Regions from separate parts of the Pseudomonas anuradhapurensis genome, predicted to be linked through region 2. Evidence: predicted binding sites of a transcription regulator. Region 2 holds the regulator's gene; each other region holds the start of a gene.
The links. Region 2 encodes FliA, which starts transcription of late flagellar genes. Its sites were predicted from a motif close to CTAAAGTTTNNNNNNNNNNNGCCGNTAA; they were not measured.
Positions count from the first base shown of each region.

Region 1: a site for FliA is predicted at 1,958-1,985, ahead of motA (flagellar motor stator protein MotA). Genes of this name have one in related genera too.
Region 3: a site for FliA is predicted at 4,782-4,809, ahead of HU763_RS19070 (flagellar protein MotY). Genes of this name have one in related genera too.

Region 1 is NZ_CP077097.1:4,787,824-4,793,742, reverse strand. Features, by position in the region: gene HU763_RS21985 (rhodanese-like domain-containing protein) at 1-339, opposite strand, end outside; gene HU763_RS21980 (HDOD domain-containing protein) at 384-1,919, opposite strand; gene motA (flagellar motor stator protein MotA) at 2,050-2,901, shown strand; gene motB (flagellar motor protein MotB) at 2,905-3,918, shown strand; gene rsgA (small ribosomal subunit biogenesis GTPase RsgA) at 4,095-5,126, opposite strand; gene orn (oligoribonuclease) at 5,272-5,814, shown strand; gene HU763_RS21955 (trimeric intracellular cation channel family protein) at 5,915-5,919, shown strand, end outside.
Region 2 is NZ_CP077097.1:3,681,051-3,686,969, forward strand. Features, by position in the region: gene HU763_RS16925 (chemotaxis protein CheA) at 1-833, opposite strand, end outside; gene HU763_RS16930 (protein phosphatase CheZ) at 846-1,634, opposite strand; gene HU763_RS16935 (chemotaxis response regulator CheY) at 1,654-2,028, opposite strand; gene fliA (RNA polymerase sigma factor FliA) at 2,134-2,874, opposite strand; gene fleN (flagellar synthesis regulator FleN) at 2,871-3,713, opposite strand; gene flhF (flagellar biosynthesis GTPase FlhF) at 3,798-5,108, opposite strand; gene flhA (flagellar biosynthesis protein FlhA) at 5,120-5,919, opposite strand, start outside.
Region 3 is NZ_CP077097.1:4,155,996-4,161,914, forward strand. Features, by position in the region: gene nth (endonuclease III) at 1-437, shown strand, start outside; gene HU763_RS19050 (PA3496 family putative envelope integrity protein) at 542-718, shown strand; gene HU763_RS19055 (response regulator transcription factor) at 776-1,399, opposite strand; gene HU763_RS19060 (hypothetical protein) at 1,761-2,243, shown strand; gene HU763_RS19065 (argininosuccinate synthase) at 2,313-3,530, opposite strand; gene HU763_RS19070 (flagellar protein MotY) at 3,795-4,745, opposite strand; gene pyrC (dihydroorotase) at 4,876-5,919, shown strand, end outside.

The DNA of each region.
Region 1 (5,919 bases), 1.1 Mb from region 2:
CAGGTAGTGATAGTGCTTATGGCCGATCACATCGAGCAGCCAGATGAAGCGCCCGGCCCAGCCACCGCCTTCGTCGTCGTACACCACGTATACCGCGTCGTCGCGGTGGCCGAGTTCACTGAACAGCTTCTCCAGATCGGCCTGGGCCGGCAGCAAGCCGGGCGCAGGCGGCTGGCCGAGCTGGGTGCGCTTGCCTTCGACGAAGCGTGCGCCGGGGATATGCCCGCTGACATAGCGGTTGCTGCTGCTCAGGTCGACCAGGATCAGCTGTTTCGAGTCCAGGCGTGGCAGCAGGTCTGCGGCTTCGATCACCAACGGCAGGCCGGAAAAGTCAGTCATCCACGGTCTCCAGTGTGGAAAGAGGGGCGATTGTAGCGCAAGGCTCAGGCCTTGCGGTTGGCGAACACCGACAGCGCCCGCTCGGTGCATTGTGCCGTCTTGCCGAAGGCTTGCACGCTGACATCGGCCAAGGGTCGGCTGCCTTGGTCGGCTACCACCAGCATCAACACTTGGTCATTGACCGCCAACGAGCGTAGCAGTGCGTGTTCGCTGTTGAACAACGCCCGCAGCGGGGCCGGCAGCAGCGCCGAGAGCTGGCTGTGGTTTTCCGGGGTGATGCGCAATTGGCCGGCCTGGGCCAGCAGCTTTTGCAGCAGTTTGTTCTCTGACACTTGCAGGGCAAGCGCCCCGGCCTCCTTGGGCAGGCCGGCGAACTGCTGCACACGCAGCTGATCGCTGGCCTTGTCCAGGCTCAGCAGCAGGACGCGCTGCATGCCGCAGGCCAGCAGGGCCTCGAGGGCCTGGGTGGCCAGGTGCACGCTGTTGGTGAACGGGCTGGGCTGGGCCAGCAGGTGCTGGCACAGCTTGCGCCAGCGTGTCAGCTCGTCGTTGCTGGGCGGTGGCGGTGCCAGCATGTCCGGGTGCGGACGGCGCTGGTGCCAAGGCCAGATCAGCGCTTCGGCCGGGTGGAACAGGGCGTGCTGGGCGTGGCGACGCGCACTTGCCGCAGCCTGCTGGTGCACCTGTTGCTGCACGTCTTCCAGCGAGGTCTGCAGGTACAGTGCGGTTAATAGCTGCCAGCGCAGCAGGTGCGGGTTGTCCCAGCCCACCTGCGCCGCCAGGGCCAGGTTGTTGGCCAGCAGCACGGTGTTGGCCGGCTGGTTGAACCAGCGGCGCAGGCCAGGCTCGGCGTCCAGGCGATGCTGTTGGCTGAGCAGGTCCGGGTCGCGGGCGATGGCAAGCACCTGGGCCAGTTGTTCGCGCTCGTCCAGCAGCAGGTGATAACCCTGGGTCACCCATTGTGGCAGGCGCCAGAACTCTGCCATGGCCTGGCACAGCGTGAGAATGCGCACGCCAAACAGCTCCTGCTCGACATGGGCGGCGTCCTCGCCCTTGTGGATAACCCGCAGTTCCCAGGTGTCGAGCAACTTGGGGTAGGCCAGCGCCAGCGGCCAGAGTGGCGACAGGAACAGCAGGCTGCCCCAGTGGATTTCCTGCCACAGCCGTGCCAGGCGGCTGGCGAACAGGCCGCTGGCCTGCTGCGAGGCGTGCTGGCTGATCAGCTGGAACTGGCACAGTACCGGTGGGATCTCTTCGGCGGGCACCGCCGGCAGGCGCTTGAGCAGCTGTTCGCTGCGCTCCAGGCCGAGGCGGTTGAGGGCGATTTCCAGGCTCTCGGCCGGTTCGGCGAGGCTGGCGTTGGTGGGGTGATTGGCTTCGCGCATCACCGACAGCACCAGTGCCGGGCTATCCTGCATCAGTTCGGCGATATCGCGCAGCGAGCGGCGGCTATCGTGGATGGCGTTCATGACCCGGTCGTAGCTGTGCTTCGGCACGGGGATGCGAATACTCTCGAGCAGCTTTACCCAGGCCTCTAGCGTACGCGGGGCCTGAGCGGGCACCTTGGTTTCAATTGTCATTTTGACATCAGTCCGAACTGGCTTTTCGCAATGAGTGGCTATAGTCTGGCGCAGTTCTGCCGATAAGTAGAAGAAGAGTTTTCAGGCTCCCGTCTCTTCCCCTGACCACGACAGCAAGTGCTTTGAACCTATGGCTAAAATTATCGGCATCATCGTCGTATTCGCGAGCGTGCTCGGCGGATACGTACTCTCCCACGGTAAGATCGCGGCACTGATCCAGCCGTTCGAAGTACTGATCATCGGCGGTGCGGCCTTCGGTGCATTCCTGCAGGCCAACCCTGGCCACATGACCATGCACGTCATCAAGAAGTCGATGAAGATGTTCGGCTCGCGCTTCAGCCATGCCTTCTACCTGGAAGTGCTGGGCCTGGTGTACGAGATCCTCAACAAGAGCCGTCGTGAAGGCATGATGGCCATCGAGGCCGACATCGAGGATGCCGCAGCCAGCCCGATCTTCGCCAAGTACCCGACAGTGCTGGCCGACGAGCGCATGACCGCCTTCATCTGCGACTACCTGCGCATCATGTCCACCGGCAACATGGCGCCGCACGAGCTCGAAGGCCTGTTCGACATGGAGCTGTTGAGCATGAAGGAAGAGCTCGAGCATCCGTCGCATGCGGTGAATGGCATCGCCGACGGCATGCCAGGCTTCGGTATCGTTGCGGCGGTACTGGGCATCGTGGTGACCATGGCCTCGCTCGGCGAGGGTGACCAGGCCTCCATCGGCCTCCATGTGGGTGCGGCGCTGGTAGGTACCTTCTTCGGTATTCTGGCGGCCTACGGCTTCTTTGGTCCGCTGGCCAAGTGCCTGGAGCACGATGCCAAGGAAGAACTGAACCTCTACGAATCGATCAAGGCTTCGCTGGTGGCCTCGGCCTCGGGCATGCCGCCTTCGCTGGCGGTGGAATTCGGGCGCAAGGTGCTGTACCCCAAGCACCGCCCAAGCTTTGCCGAACTGGAACAAGCGGTTCGCGGTCGCTGAGTCATGGAGAACAATCAGCCCATCATCGTCAAGCGCGTCAAGCGCTATGGCGGCGGCCATCACGGCGGCGCCTGGAAAATCGCCTTTGCCGACTTCGCCACGGCGATGATGGCGTTCTTCCTGGTGCTGTGGCTGTTGTCCACGGCCACGCCGGAACAGAAGATCGCCATCGCCGGTTACTTCAAGGACCCGATCGGCTTCTCGGAAAGCGGTACGCCCTACATCATCGACCTGGGTGGCTCGCCGCAGCTGGCGCCGGAAAAGACCATCAACCCCGAAACCAAGTCCGAGCCGACGCCTGATACCAGCATCCAGCTGGACAAGGACCAGGTCGAGACCATGGCCGAGCAGGTCGAGCGCGAGCGCCTGGAGTTGTTGCTGCAGGAGCTGCAGAACAAGGTCGAGGAAAACCCGCAGCTGCAGAAGTTCAAGGACCAGATCCTGTTCGAGATCACCCAGGACGGCCTGCGCATCCAGATCATGGATGCCGAGAACCGGCCAATGTTCGACATCGGCAGCGCGCGCCTGCAGCCGTACTTCGAAGACATCCTGCTGGCCATGGCCGACACCATCAAGGCGGTGCCGAACAAGATCAGCATCAGCGGCCACACCGATGCCAAGCCGTATGCAGGCAGTGGTGAGTTCGGCAACTGGGAGCTGTCGGCCAACCGCGCCAACGCCGCCCGTCGCGCGCTGGTAGCCGGTGGCTATCCGGATGGACAGGTGGCGCGGGTGGTGGGCTATGCCTCGTCGTCGCTGTTCGACCGCAACAACCCGTTCAACCCGGTCAACCGCCGCATCGACATCATCGTGCTGACCAAAAAGGCCCAGCGCAACATCGAGGGTGAGCAGGGCGCGCCAGAAGCACCGGCTGCCGAGCCTACACCTCCGGCCACTGCGGCACCGGCTGTGCCAGGGGGGACCGAGCAGGCACCCATGCAGCCGCGTGAACTGCGCCAGAAGCTGAACATCTTCGAAGAGGGGACGTTGAAGATGGATGAGACCAAGGAGCAGTAAACCCTACAGGATCGCGCTGTAGCTGAAGCAAGCGCGGAACCTGTGGGAGCGGGCTTGCCCGCGAACACGGGCGAAGCCCGTGCCAACCACCGCGGTGCCTGCTTCGCGGGCACGCCCGCTCCCACAGGATTGGCGTGGCCCTTGAGCCTTGTGTAGTACCTGCGGGAGCGGGCAGGTCAGTAAGCGTCTTCCGGCAGGCTGGCAATGATGGAGCGGTAGCTGCTCATGCGCTGCGGCTTGATGCGCCCCTCATCCAGCGCCTTGAGCAGCGCACAGCCCGGTTCGCGATCATGCTTGCAATCGCGGAAGCGGCAGGTGCCGAACAGGTCGCGGAACTCGATGAAGCCATCTTCCACATCGCTGCGGCTGACGTGGCCGAGGCCGAATTCGCGGATGCCCGGTGAGTCGATCAGGTCCCCGCCATTAGGGAAGTGGTACAGCCGCGCGGTGGTGGTGGTGTGGGTGCCCTGGCCAGACCATTCCGACAGGTCGCCGACGCGGGTACCGGCGTCCGGCAGCAGGCTGTTGACCAGCGACGACTTGCCCACCCCCGACTGGCCGACGAACACGCTGATGTGGCCGTCGAGCATCTGCTGCAGGCGTTGCATGCCGTCACCCTGGTGTGCCGATACTTCCAGCAGCGGGTAGCCCAGCTCGCGGTAGACCTCCAGCAACGCCTGCAGGCCCGGGCCGTTCTGCTCATCGATCAGGTCGGCCTTGTTCAGCAGCAGCAGCGGGCGAATACCGGCGTGCTCCGCCGCGACCAGGTAACGGTCGATCAGGTTGGGGTGCGGTTCGGGAGCGGGAGCGAAGACGATCACGATCAGGTCGACGTTGGCCGCCACCGGCTTCAACTGGCCGTGGTTGTTCGGCCGACACAGCTCGGTGCTGCGCGGCATCTGCGCGACGATCACGCCGATGCCCTGGTTGCCCGCGCGCCAGACCACGCGGTCGCCGGTGACCAATGCCGGCAGGTTGGCGCGCAGATGGCAGCGGAACACCTGGCCTGCGGCTTCGCCGTCCTGAGCCTCCACTTCTACCTGCACACCGAAGTGCGCGATCACCAGGCCCAGCTGCTCCGGCCCCAGGTCGCCACCCTCCAGTTCCTGCAGCACGTGCTGCTCGCGTTTGGCCGCACGCGCGGCGCGCTCGTTCTGGATTTTTTCGATGCGCCAGTTCTGGCGGCGGTTGAGCTGGCGTTTGGCCATGAAGGTTCCGTGCGTGGTGAGGCGGGTGGAAAACGGCAGGCAGTTTAGCACGCCAGGCAGCGGATCAATTCGCTGGCTTGCGTGCCGTGAATGGGCGTGCCCTGGCCACTACGCTACTATGAACGCCTATACGAGGAGCCCCTGCATGCAAAACCCACAGAACCTGATCTGGATCGACCTGGAAATGACCGGCCTGGATCCGGACAGCGATGTCATCATCGAGATGGCCACCATCGTTACCGACAGCGAGCTGAACACCCTGGCCGAAGGGCCGGTGATTGCCATCCATCACAGTGACGAAGTGTTGGCACGCATGGACGAGTGGAACACCCGCACCCATGGCGCTTCGGGCCTGACCCAGCGCGTGCGCGAGAGCAAGGTCGGTATGGCCGAAGCCGAGGCGCAGACCATCGCTTTCCTCGAACAGTGGGTGCCAAAAGGCAAATCGCCGATCTGCGGCAACAGCATCTGCCAGGACCGCCGCTTCCTCTATCGCCACATGCGCAACCTGGAAAACTACTTCCACTACCGCAACCTGGATGTCTCGACCTTGAAGGAGCTCGCTGCACGCTGGGCGCCATCGGTGCGTGACAGCTTCAAGAAAGGCAACACCCATCTGGCGCTGGATGACATCCGCGAATCGATCGCCGAACTGCGTCACTACCGCGAGCACTTCATCAAGCTGTGAGTCGAAAAGGCGCAGATATTCTCTCTGCGCCCCCTTTTGGTGCCATGTGCAACTGGTTAGACTGCGCGCCTTTCTCGCCTGCCCGCACGGACCCCGCGCCATGTT
Region 2 (5,919 bases):
TCGTGCTCGCTGATTTCGTCACCACCGGCGCCAGGGGCAGCGGCGGCAGGCGCCGAGGCCTTGGCGGCCGGCAAGGCATCAGCCTGGAACGTGCCCTTGCCATGCAACTGGTCGAGCAGCGATTCGAATTCGGCGTCGGTAATCTCGTCGCTGGCCGCTACCGGCGCACTGGCGACCGCTGGCGCGGCAAGCTCGGCACTGAACTGGCCTTTGCCGTGCAACTGGTCGAGCAGCGATTCGAACTCGGCGTCGGTGATCTCGTCACCTTCGCCACTGACGGTCTCACCCTGCAGCTGCTCGTCGGCTGCAGCTTGCGCCTTGACCGCATCGAGCGAGTCGAGCAACTGCTCGAACTCGCTGTCGGTGATGTCCTGCTCTTCGGCGGCAGCCTCGACAACCGGCTCCGCTGCCGCAGCGGCAGGCGCTTCGGCTTCTTGCGCAGCGCCCGGCTCGGCCAGGCGCGACAACGCCGCCAGCAGCTCGGGGGTGGCCGGGGTCACTTCGCTGCGTTCGCGCACCTGGCCAAACATGCTGTTGACCGTATCCAGTGCCTCGAGCACCACATCCATCAGTTCCGCATCGACCCGGCGCTCACCTTTGCGCAGGATGTCGAACACGTTCTCGGCGATATGGCAGCACTCCACCAGCTCGTTGAGCTGGAGGAAGCCGGCGCCCCCTTTTACAGTGTGGAAACCGCGAAAGATCGCATTGAGCAGGTCGGCATCGTCGGGCCGGCTTTCCAGCTCGACCAGTTGCTCGGACAGTTGCTCAAGAATTTCGCCGGCTTCTACCAGGAAATCCTGGAGGATTTCTTCATCGGCGCCGAAGCTCATCAAAGGTGCTCCTTAAAAACCCAGGCTGGACAGCAGATCATCGACATCGTCCTGACCGGACACGACGTCTTCACGCTTATCGGCATGAATCTGCGGACCTTCACCCCGAGTCGGATGTTTTTCTCGATCTTTTTCTGCGCGCAGTTGATCGTGGTCATGCTGGATACCCGCAAAGCGGTCGACCTGGCTGGCCATCAGCACCAGTTTCAGCAGGTTGCTTTCCACTTCGGTCACCAACGCGGTGACGCGCTTGATCACTTGGCCGGTCAGGTCCTGATAGTCCTGGGCCAGCAGAATGTCGTTGAGGTGGCCGGCAACCTTGCGGTTACCTTCGGCGCTGTGCGTCAGGAAACTGTCAACCCGCTTCACCAGGTCGCGAAACTCCGGCGCAGCCACTTCACGGCGCATGAAACGCTGCCAGTCGCTGCTCAGGGCCGCAGCCTCGCTGGCCAGGTCGTTGAGCACCGGGGTGCTTTCCTCGACCAGGTCCATGGTGCGGTTGGCCGCGCCCTCGGTGAGCCTGACCACGTAGGACAGGCGCTCGGTGGCGTCGGTTATCTGCGACACCTCCTCGGCCTGCGGCATGGTCGGGTCGATCTGGAAACTGACAATGGCACTGTGCAGCTCACGGGTGAGCTTGCCGACTTCCTGGTACAGGCCGCGGTCGCGGGTCTGGTTCAGCTCGTGGATCAGCTGCACCGCCTCGCCGAACCGGCCGTGCTCAAGGCTTGCGACCAGTTCCTGGGCATGCTTCTTCAGGGTCGACTCGAACTCGCCCAAAGACGTTTGTGATGAATCCATGGCGCCCCCCTGACGAGACTCAGCCGTTGACGCGTTCGAAGATCTTCTCGATCTTTTCCTTGAGCACCTGGGCGGTGAACGGCTTGACCACATAGCCATTGACCCCGGCCTGGGCCGCTTCAATGATCTGGTCGCGCTTGGCCTCGGCGGTCACCATCAGTACCGGCATGGCTTTCAGCTTGTCGCTGGCACGCACCTTGCGCAGCAGGTCGATGCCGGACATGCCGGGCATGTTCCAGTCGGTCACCAGGAAATCGTAGTGGCCGTTCTCCAGCATCGGCAGCGCCGTGATGCCGTCATCGGCCTCCTCCGTGTTGGTGAAGCCCAGGTCACGCAACAGGTTCTTGATGATCCGCCGCATCGTCGAAAAGTCGTCAACGATGAGGATTTTCATGTCTTTGTTCAAGTAGACCTCCAAGCAGTCTCTAACGCGCTCGGCCCCGAGCACGCATTCAATCAATTGGGTACAACGTGGAAAACGACTGCAACGACACCGGGTTCAACGCGCCCGCCATTCGCCCAGGCGGCTGCGCAGGCGCGCGGCACACTGGCTGTGCAACTGGCTGACTCGCGACTCGCTGACCCCAAGCACCTCACCGATTTCCTTGAGGTTCAGCTCTTCGTCGTAGTACAGCGCCAGCACCAGGCGCTCACGCTCCGGCAGGTTGGCGATGGCCTCGGTCAGGGCCGCCTGGAAGCGCTCGTCCTCCAGGCCACGTGCAGGTTCGACCTGACCACTGGCACCATCCTCATGCAACCCTTCGTGCTCGCCGTCCTGCAGCAGGTCGTCGAAGCTGAACAGGCGGCTGCCCAGGGTATCGTTCAAGATCCCGTAGTAATCATCGAGACTCAACTGGAGTTCGGCAGCAACTTCATGATCTTTAGCGTCACGCCCGGTTCTGGCCTCCACGGCACGCATCGCGTCACTGACCATGCGCGTGTTGCGGTGCACCGAACGTGGCGCCCAGTCGCCCTTGCGCACTTCGTCGAGCATGGCGCCGCGAATACGAATGCCAGCGTAAGTTTCAAAGCTGGCGCCCTTGCTGGCATCGTACTTGTTGGCCACTTCCAGCAGGCCGATCATGCCGGCCTGGATCAGGTCCTCGACCTGCACGTTGGCCGGCAACCGCGCCAACAGGTGGTAGGCGATGCGCTTGACCAATGGGGCGTAGCGCTCGATCAGCTCGTACTGCGCGTCTTTCGATGCTCGGCTGTACATCTTGAAACCACTCGCATTCATAACACGGGTCCCGCGCTGGTGGGTTGCACCAGGCGCTCGACAAAGAATTCCAGGTGACCGCGCGGGTTGGCCGGCAGCGGCCAGCTGTCGACCTTCTGCGCAATCGCCTTGAATGCCAGGGCGCACTTGGAGCGAGGGAAGGCTTCGTAGACGGCGCGCTGCTTCTGCACGGCCTTGCGCACGCATTCGTCATACGGCACGGCGCCCACGTACTGCAGGGCGACATCGAGGAAGCGGTCGGTGACCTTGGTCAGCTTGGCAAACAGGTTGCGCCCTTCCTGCGGGCTCTGGGCCATGTTGGCCAACACGCGGAAGCGGTTCATGCCGTAGTCGCGGTTGAGCAGCTTGATCAGGGCATAGGCATCGGTGATGGACGTGGGTTCGTCACACACCACCAGCAGCACTTCCTGGGCCGCGCGGACGAAGCTGACCACCGAGTCACCAATACCGGCAGCGGTGTCGATCACCAGCACGTCGAGGTTGTCGCCGATTTCGCTGAACGCCTGGATCAACCCGGCATGCTGGGCCGGGGCCAGGTGCACCATGCTCTGGGTGCCCGAGGCCGCCGGGACGATGCGCACACCGCCAGGGCCCTGCAGCATCACGTCACGCAGCTCGCAGCGCCCCTCGATGACATCGGCCAGGGTGCGCTTGGGCGTAAGGCCGAGCAACACGTCGACGTTGGCCAGGCCCAGGTCGGCGTCGAGCAGCATGACCCTGCGGCCGAGCTCGGCCAGCGCCAGAGACAAGTTCACTGAAACGTTAGTCTTGCCGACGCCACCTTTGCCACCGGTCACGGCGATCACCTGTACGGGATGCATGCTACCCATGTCTGTTATTTACCTTGTCTCGCTGGGACTCAGGCCACACGTGGGGCAATTCTGCGTACCCCTTGGCATAGCTACCTTGCACACGCTTCATCATCAACCCGCTCGCCGTGGGTTGTGATAGAGATCAGCGAACATGTCGGCCATGGCCTCTTCGCTGGGCTCGTCCTGCTGCTGCACATTGACCGCACGCGACACCAACTGGTGCCCTCGCGGCAGGTGCAGGTCGTCAGGAATGCGCGGCCCATCGGTCAGGTAGGCCACTGGCAGTTCATGACTGATGGCAAGGCTCAGGACATCACCCAGGCTTGCCGTTTCATCGAGTTTGGTCAGGATGCAGCCGGCCAGACCGCAGCGTTTGTAGCTGTGGTAGGCGGCGGTCAGCACCTGCTTCTGGCTGGTGGTGGCCAGGACCAGGTAGTTCTTCGCGGCAATGCCGCGCCCGGCCAGGGTTTCCAGTTGCATGCGCAGGGCCGGGTCGCTGGCCTGCAGGCCAGCGGTATCGATCAGCACCACGCGCTTGCGCAGCAGTGGCTCCAGCGCCGCAGCCAGTGACTGGCCAGGGTCGACGTAGGTCACCGGTACGTTGAGGATGCGGCCCAGGGTCTTGAGTTGCTCCTGCGCACCGATGCGGAAGCTGTCCATGCTTACCAGCGCCAGGTTGTGGGCGCCGTACTTGAGTACGTAACGCGCGGCCAGCTTGGCCAAGGTGGTGGTCTTGCCCATGCCGGCAGGGCCGACCATGGCGATCACCCCGCCCTCTTCGATCGGCTCGATCTCGGGGATGTCGATCATCCGCGCCAGGTGCGCCAGCAACATGCGCCAGGCCTGGCGTGGCTCGTCGATTTCGGCGGTCAGGTCGAGCAGCTCACGGGCGATCGGGCCAGACAGGCCGATGCGCTGCAGGCGGCGCCAGAGCGTGGCCTGCTGCGGCTTGCTGCCCTGCAGCTGGTTCCAGGCCAGCGAGCCGAGCTGTACTTCCAGCAGCTCGCGCAGGCCAGACAGCTCGGAGCGCATGGCATCGACCAGGCGCGCATCGACCGGCGCCGCAGCCGGGGCTGCAGCGGCAGGCGCGGGGGCGTCGACGTGTGGTTCGATCAACGGCTCGGCGGCGGTCAGCGACTGCCCGGCGAACAATTGGCGGTTGTTGTCGCTGCTGTCCGGGCGGGGATCCAGCTCGGCACGGGCAGTGGCGATGCGCGTATGGGTCTTGCGCAGCTCTTCTTCCAGCTCGGCATTGGGCACACGCGGGGCCAGGGCGGACAGCTTGTAGTCCAGCGCAGCCGTCAGTTCGACACCTCCGGCGATGCGGCGGTTGCCGATGATGGCGGCATCAGCGCCCAGCTCATCACGGACCAGCTTCATGGCCTGACGCATATCGGCGGCGAAAAATCGCTTAACTTGCATTATCCACTACCTCAGCCGTTAGGGCCCACGGTGGCAACGATGGTGACTTGCTTGTTGTCCGGTATTTCCTGATACGCCAGAACATGCAAATTCGGTACAGCCAGGCGACCGAAACGCGACAGCATGGCGCGGATCGGGCCGGCGACCAGGAGGATGGCCGGCTGGCCCTGCATTTCCTGGCGCTGGGCCGCTTCGATCAGCGAACGCTGCAGCTTCTCGGCCATGCTCGGTTCCAGAAGAACACCGTCTTCCTGACCTTGCCCGGCCCTTTGCAGACTATTGAGCAAAATCTGTTCCAACCTTGGTTCCAGAGTAATCACTGGCAGCTCTGACTCAACGCCGACAATGCTTTGCACGATGGCGCGACACAATCCGACGCGCACCGCCGCCACCAGCGCGGCGGTATCTTGACTCTTGCTGGCGTTGTTGGCGATCGCCTCGGCAATGCTGCGAATATCGCGCACCGGCACCTGCTCCGACAACAGCGCTTGCAGCACCTTGAGCAGGCCCGACAAGGAAATGACACCTGGCACCAGCTCCTCGGCAAGTTTAGGCGATGCCTTGGCCAGCACCTGCAGCAATTGCTGGACTTCTTCGTGGCCGATCAGCTCGTGACAGTGCTTCTGCAGAATCTGGTTGAGGTGGGTGGCCACCACGGTACTGGCATCGACCACGGTATAGCCCAGCGACTGCGCCTGGGCGCGCTGGCCGACGTCGATCCACACCGCTTCCAGGCCAAACGCCGGGTCCCGCGCGGCGATGCCGTTGAGGGTACCGAACACCTGGCCAGGGTTGATGGCCAGCTCACGGT
Region 3 (5,919 bases), 470 kb from region 2:
GCGTCGAAGGCCTGAGCGAGTACATCAAGACCATCGGCCTGTATAACAGCAAGGCGAAAAACGTCATCGAGGCCTGTCGGCTGCTGATCGAGCGCCATGGCGGCCAGGTACCGCAGACCCGCGAAGCGCTGGAGGCGTTGCCTGGCGTAGGCCGCAAGACCGCCAACGTGGTGCTGAACACCGCGTTTCGCCAACCGACCATGGCGGTGGATACCCATATCTTCAGGGTCAGCAACCGCACAGGCATCGCGCCAGGCAAGACGGTGCTGGAAGTGGAGAAAAAGCTGATCAAGTTCGTCCCCAAGGAGTACCTGCTCGACGCCCACCACTGGTTGATCCTGCACGGGCGCTATGTGTGCCAGGCCCGTAAACCAAGGTGCGGCAGCTGCCGCATCGAAGATCTGTGCGAGTACAAGCACAAGACTTCAAACGATTGAGTCAATAGACAAAAACCACGCGCAGCGATTGAAAAAATCTTTTTTACCAGAGTCTGCTTTCTGGTTATAAGGACGGCCAATGGCCCCTTGGCTTGGAGCGACTCATGAGTAGCGATAAAGACGACCTGTCGATCGAAGATGATTTTGTTGCCGCAGAGGATGAAGCGGAACCCCCGGTGGAAATCGCAAAGACCAACCTCAGCAAACGCCGCACCATTGACAACATGCTGGAAGAAAGGCGCCTGCAGAAACAGCTGGCCGATTTCGACTACGACCTGTAGGCGCAAGGCCTGCAACGCTGGCAAAGCCTCCGGGCTGGAGGCTTTGCGGCCTGGCGCTCAGTTCAGCCCATGACGCTGCGCCAGCTCGATCAGATCGACCAGCGACCGTGCATTGAGCTTGAGCAACAGGCGTGATTTGTAGGTACTGACCGTCTTGTTGCTGAGGAACATGCTGTCGGCAATCTCCTTGTTCGAACGCCCTCTCGCCAGCTGTTGCAACACCGTCATCTCGCGTGCCGAGAGGCGGTTGACCATATCCGTCTCGCTCCCTCCTCCCTTGCCACGTGACGCATGCAGGGCCTGGTTGGGGAAATAGCTGTAGCCCGACAACACGGCCTTGATGGCGCTCAGCAGTTCGGTGAGCTCCTGCTGCTTGCACACATACCCTGCAGCCCCTGCCTGCATGCAACGCATCGAGAAATTGCCGGGCGCCTGCGACGTCAGTACCAGCACTTTGCTGCCAGGGCTGAAGGTGGTCATGCGGGCGATGACCTCCAGCCCGTCCAGTTTCGGGATGCCGATATCCAGCACCACGATATCCGGCAGGTGCTGGCGAGTCAGCTGCAGCGCAGCCACGCCGTTGTCGGTCTCCGCCACGACGTCATAACCATGCCGCTCCATCAGCATGCGCACGGCCAGGCGTATGACCGGATGATCATCCACGATGAGCACTTTATTCATGCGATATCCATTCATTGTTCTGCTTTGGCACGCCACGATAACCGACAGAACGCGGGATGGCGCGACGATTTGCCGAAGAAACAGATGAACAGATGAAACCTACAATACTTACAGAAATTTCCTACACATAACTACTACGCCTGTAACAACAAACTTCCTGAATAAGGAAGTAAATACTATTCCCCGTCTTTCAACACCCCATTCAAGGCCACTCTTCCCGTTGAGAAGTTTCAACCCGGGCCATTGAAAAATCCTCGTCGCCGCACCGGACAGCGATGATTCGTCGCCGGGGAAACAGTCCAGTCTTCAGTTGAGCAGCACAGTAAGGCAACAATGGGTGAAAACGCCGGAGACAGCCCTCATGCCCGAAAGACAACCTGTCGCCCCGCTGACGATCATTGCCATCTTCGCGGGCATCATCGAATCCTCCGCACTTGCTACCTTGCCGTTTCTCAGCGAAGCCAGCCAGAATCTCTATACTTGGTTCCTGGTTGGGTTTCCGTTCTTTCTGACAGCATTGTTTTTTCTGACACTCAACTTCAACTACAAGTCGTTCTACAACCCGTCATCGGATAACACGGCAAGCGACACTCCCCCGACCCCAGGTACCAAGAGCACGCCAAGCGCGCCCCGCAAGCTCAGCGAGGCCGTACATGGCGAACCTGTCACGATCATGTTTTCCGGGCCCGATGCTTGTCAGTTGATGGAACAGCAACTCCTGCTGGCACTGGCCCAACCGCTGCAAACGCCCAGGACATGGCGCTTTTGCAACCTGGATAAACGCCAATGTGCACAGTTGTCGGTCAGCCCGCTGGAAGAAGATGCCGCATCCCGAGGCGGATGAGCGCTGCAGGTTTGCAGCAAGCAAAAAAAACCCCGGCCGGGCCGGGGTTTCCATGGCATGCGCCAGCAATCAGAGCAGCGAACGGCCCTTGTTGGCGGCAATGCGCATCCGCAGTGCGTTGAGCTTGATGAAGCCGGCAGCGTCCGCCTGGTTGTAGGCGCCGCCATCTTCCTCGAAGGTGGCGATGTTGGCGTCGAACAGCGAGTCGTCCGACTTGCGGCCGACCACGGTGACATTGCCTTTGTACAGCTTCAGACGCACCACGCCGTTCACGTTGACCTGCGAAGCGTCGATCATCTGCTGCAGCATCAGGCGCTCCGGGCTCCACCAGTAACCGGTGTAGATCAGGCTGGCATACTTCGGCATCAGCTCATCCTTCAGGTGAGCGACTTCGCGGTCCAGGGTGATCGACTCGATGGCACGGTGAGCCTTGAGCATGATGGTGCCGCCAGGGGTTTCGTAGCAACCACGCGACTTCATGCCGACGTAACGGTTCTCGACGATGTCGAGACGGCCGATGCCATTGGCACCACCGATACGGTTCAGGTCGGCCAGCACGGTGGCCGGGGTCTTCTCGACGCCGTCGATGGCAACGATGTCACCGTTGCGGTAGGTCAGCTCGATGTAGGTGGCCTGGTCCGGGGCGTTCTCGGGCGAGACGCTCCAGCGCCACATGTCTTCTTCGTGCTCGGTCCAGGTATCTTCCAGGACACCGCCTTCGTAGGAGATGTGCAGCAGGTTGGCGTCCATCGAGTATGGCGACTTCTTCTTGCCGTGACGCTCGATCGGAATACCATGCTTCTCGGCATAGTCCATCAGCTTTTCGCGGGACAGCAGGTCCCACTCGCGCCATGGAGCGATGACCTTGACGCCTGGTTTCAGGGCATACGCACCCAGCTCGAAACGCACCTGGTCGTTACCCTTGCCGGTGGCGCCGTGGGAAATGGCGTCAGCGCCGGTTTCGTTGGCGATTTCGATCAGGCGCTTGGCGATCAGCGGACGTGCGATGGAGGTACCCAGCAGGTACTCACCTTCGTAGACGGTGTTGGCGCGGAACATCGGGAACACGAAATCACGCACGAACTCTTCGCGCAGGTCGTCGATGTAGATCTCTTTAACGCCCATTGCCTGGGCCTTGGCGCGGGCCGGCTCGACCTCTTCGCCCTGCCCGAGGTCAGCGGTGAAGGTCACCACTTCGCAGTTGTAGGTATCCTGCAGCCACTTGAGAATCACCGAAGTATCAAGGCCGCCGGAATACGCCAGTACGACCTTTTTTACGTCCGCCATGCCATCACTCCACGGGGTTGTACGGAAAGGCGTCGATTCTAACGGCGTTGCAAATAAATTTACAGTGGGGCGACAGCTTCTGACGACAAAGCGACAGGAACTGTCGGAAGGGCGACGGCGATTGCCAAAGGGCACGCCCTGGCATCTTTGGTGCCTATGAGATCGAGCGCCGCCGGCGCGGCGCTCGATCTGACAGGCGCTGAAGGCGTTGTGACGAACAGCGGGTGGCCCTGACGCAATCCCCTGCCATGCGCCCCTCTGGATTCAGGGTGTTTTCGCCCCCGGCGCAGCAGCAGCCGGACCGGCTGGAGCGGGCGCAGGAGCAACAGCAGGCGCCGGCTGTTCAACCGCCTTCTCCACCACTGCTACCCGGTCCAGCTCGATATTCACCCGGCGATTCCGCGCCCGATTGGCAGCACTATTGTTCTTCGCCAGCGGGTAACGCTCGCCATGGAAGCGCACCACGATCTGCTCTTCCGGCACGCCATGAGCCTTCAGATAGTCAGCCACGGCCAGTGCGCGGCGGCGCGACATATCGCGGTTGGTCAGGCGGTTGCCGCTGTTGTCCGAGTGGCCGTTGAGTTCGACATGGTTCACTGTCGGGTCGGCCTTCATGTAGTCGAGGATGACATCCAGCCGCGCCTTGGCCGACTGATCCAGTTCGAAACCGCCGCCAGGGAAGCCTACCTGGGTCTGGCGCACCTGGTCATAGTTCATCGGCAGCAGCTTGCCGGCACAGGCCTGGTAGTCGCTGTAGGCCTTGGCAAAGCTGACCGGCAGCACCCGCACTTCCATCGGCCTGCCCGCCTCGCCGGCATAATTGCGCACTACGGTGCTGCGGCCGTCGAGCAGGCCATTGATCAGCCGGCTGGCCTGGCCCTGCGACGAGCTGAACAACACGCCAGTGCGGGCCATGCGCACGCTGCCCAGGTTGATGTCGCTGCGCCCGGGTTGCCACGGCGCAGCGGCGGCCAGCAAGGTCGCGGTGCCGGCACCCAGCGCGTTGCTGTCCGAACGCAGCTGGAACACCGGCTGTTCGCCCGCACGGCGCACGAACTCACCACTGCCAAAGCCGTCGATCGGCTGCACCAGCCGGCATTCGAACTGGTCACCCTCGACCTTCCAGGCAATGTTCTCCATGCGTGTCTGGAAGGTCAGCGCGCCGGCCGGCAGACTGGCGAACAGGGTCATTAGGGCTAGGTAACGCTGGCGCACGGGCGGCTCCACAAATTCTGACGGCTTACCTGCAGGCTATCGGACGTCAGGCGGAAAACTTGATAGCCGTGCTCGCCCCAGGGTTTTCCGGTAGCATTGGGGCTTGAGTTCGACCCGCCTGGAATCCCCAATGTCCGATCGCCTGACCCTCCTGCGTCCCGACGACTGGCACATCCATCTGCGCGATGGTGCCGTCCTGCCCCACACCGTTGGCGACGTGGCGCGTACCTTCGCCCGTGCCATCATCATGCCCAACCTGGTTCCACCGGTTCGCAATGCTGCCGAGGCCGGCGCCTACCGTGAGCGCATCCTCGCCGCCCGGCCGGCCGGCAGCCGCTTCGAGCCGCTGATGGTGCTGTACCTCACCGACCGCACCAGCCCCGAGGACATCCGCGCGGCCAAGGCCAGCGGCTTCGTGCATGCCGCCAAGCTGTACCCAGCCGGTGCTACCACCAACTCCGACTCGGGCGTGACCAGCATCGACAATATCTTCCCGGCCATCGAGGCGCTGGCAGAAGTCGGCATGCCACTGTTGGTGCACGGCGAAGTGACGCGCAGCGAGATCGACGTGTTCGACCGCGAGAAGCGTTTCATCGATGAGCACATGCGCCGTGTGGTCGAACGCTTCCCGACGCTGAAAGTGGTGTTCGAGCACATCACCACCAGCGATGCCGCCCAGTTCGTCAGCGAGGCCCCGGCCAACGTCGGCGCGACCATTACCGCCCAGCATTTGCTGTACAACCGCAACCACATGCTGGTGGGCGGCATTCGTCCGCACTTCTACTGCCTGCCGATCCTCAAGCGCAACACCCACCAGGTGGCACTGCTGGACGCCGCCACCAGCGGCAACCCGAAGTTCTTCCTGGGCACCGACTCGGCCCCGCACGCCCGCCACGCCAAGGAAGCTGCCTGCGGCTGCGCCGGGTGCTACACCGCCTACGCAGCCATCGAGATGTACGCCGAAGCGTTCGAGCAGCGTAACGCGCTGGACAAGCTGGAAGGCTTCGCCAGCCTGCACGGCCCGGCCTTCTATGGCCTGCCGGCGAACACCGACACCATTACCCTGGTTCGCGAAGAATGGACCGCCCCGGACAGCCTGCCGTTTGGCGAGCAGACCGTAGTCCCGCTGCGCGCCGGCGAAAAACTGCGCTGGCGCCTGCTGGAGGAAAACGCG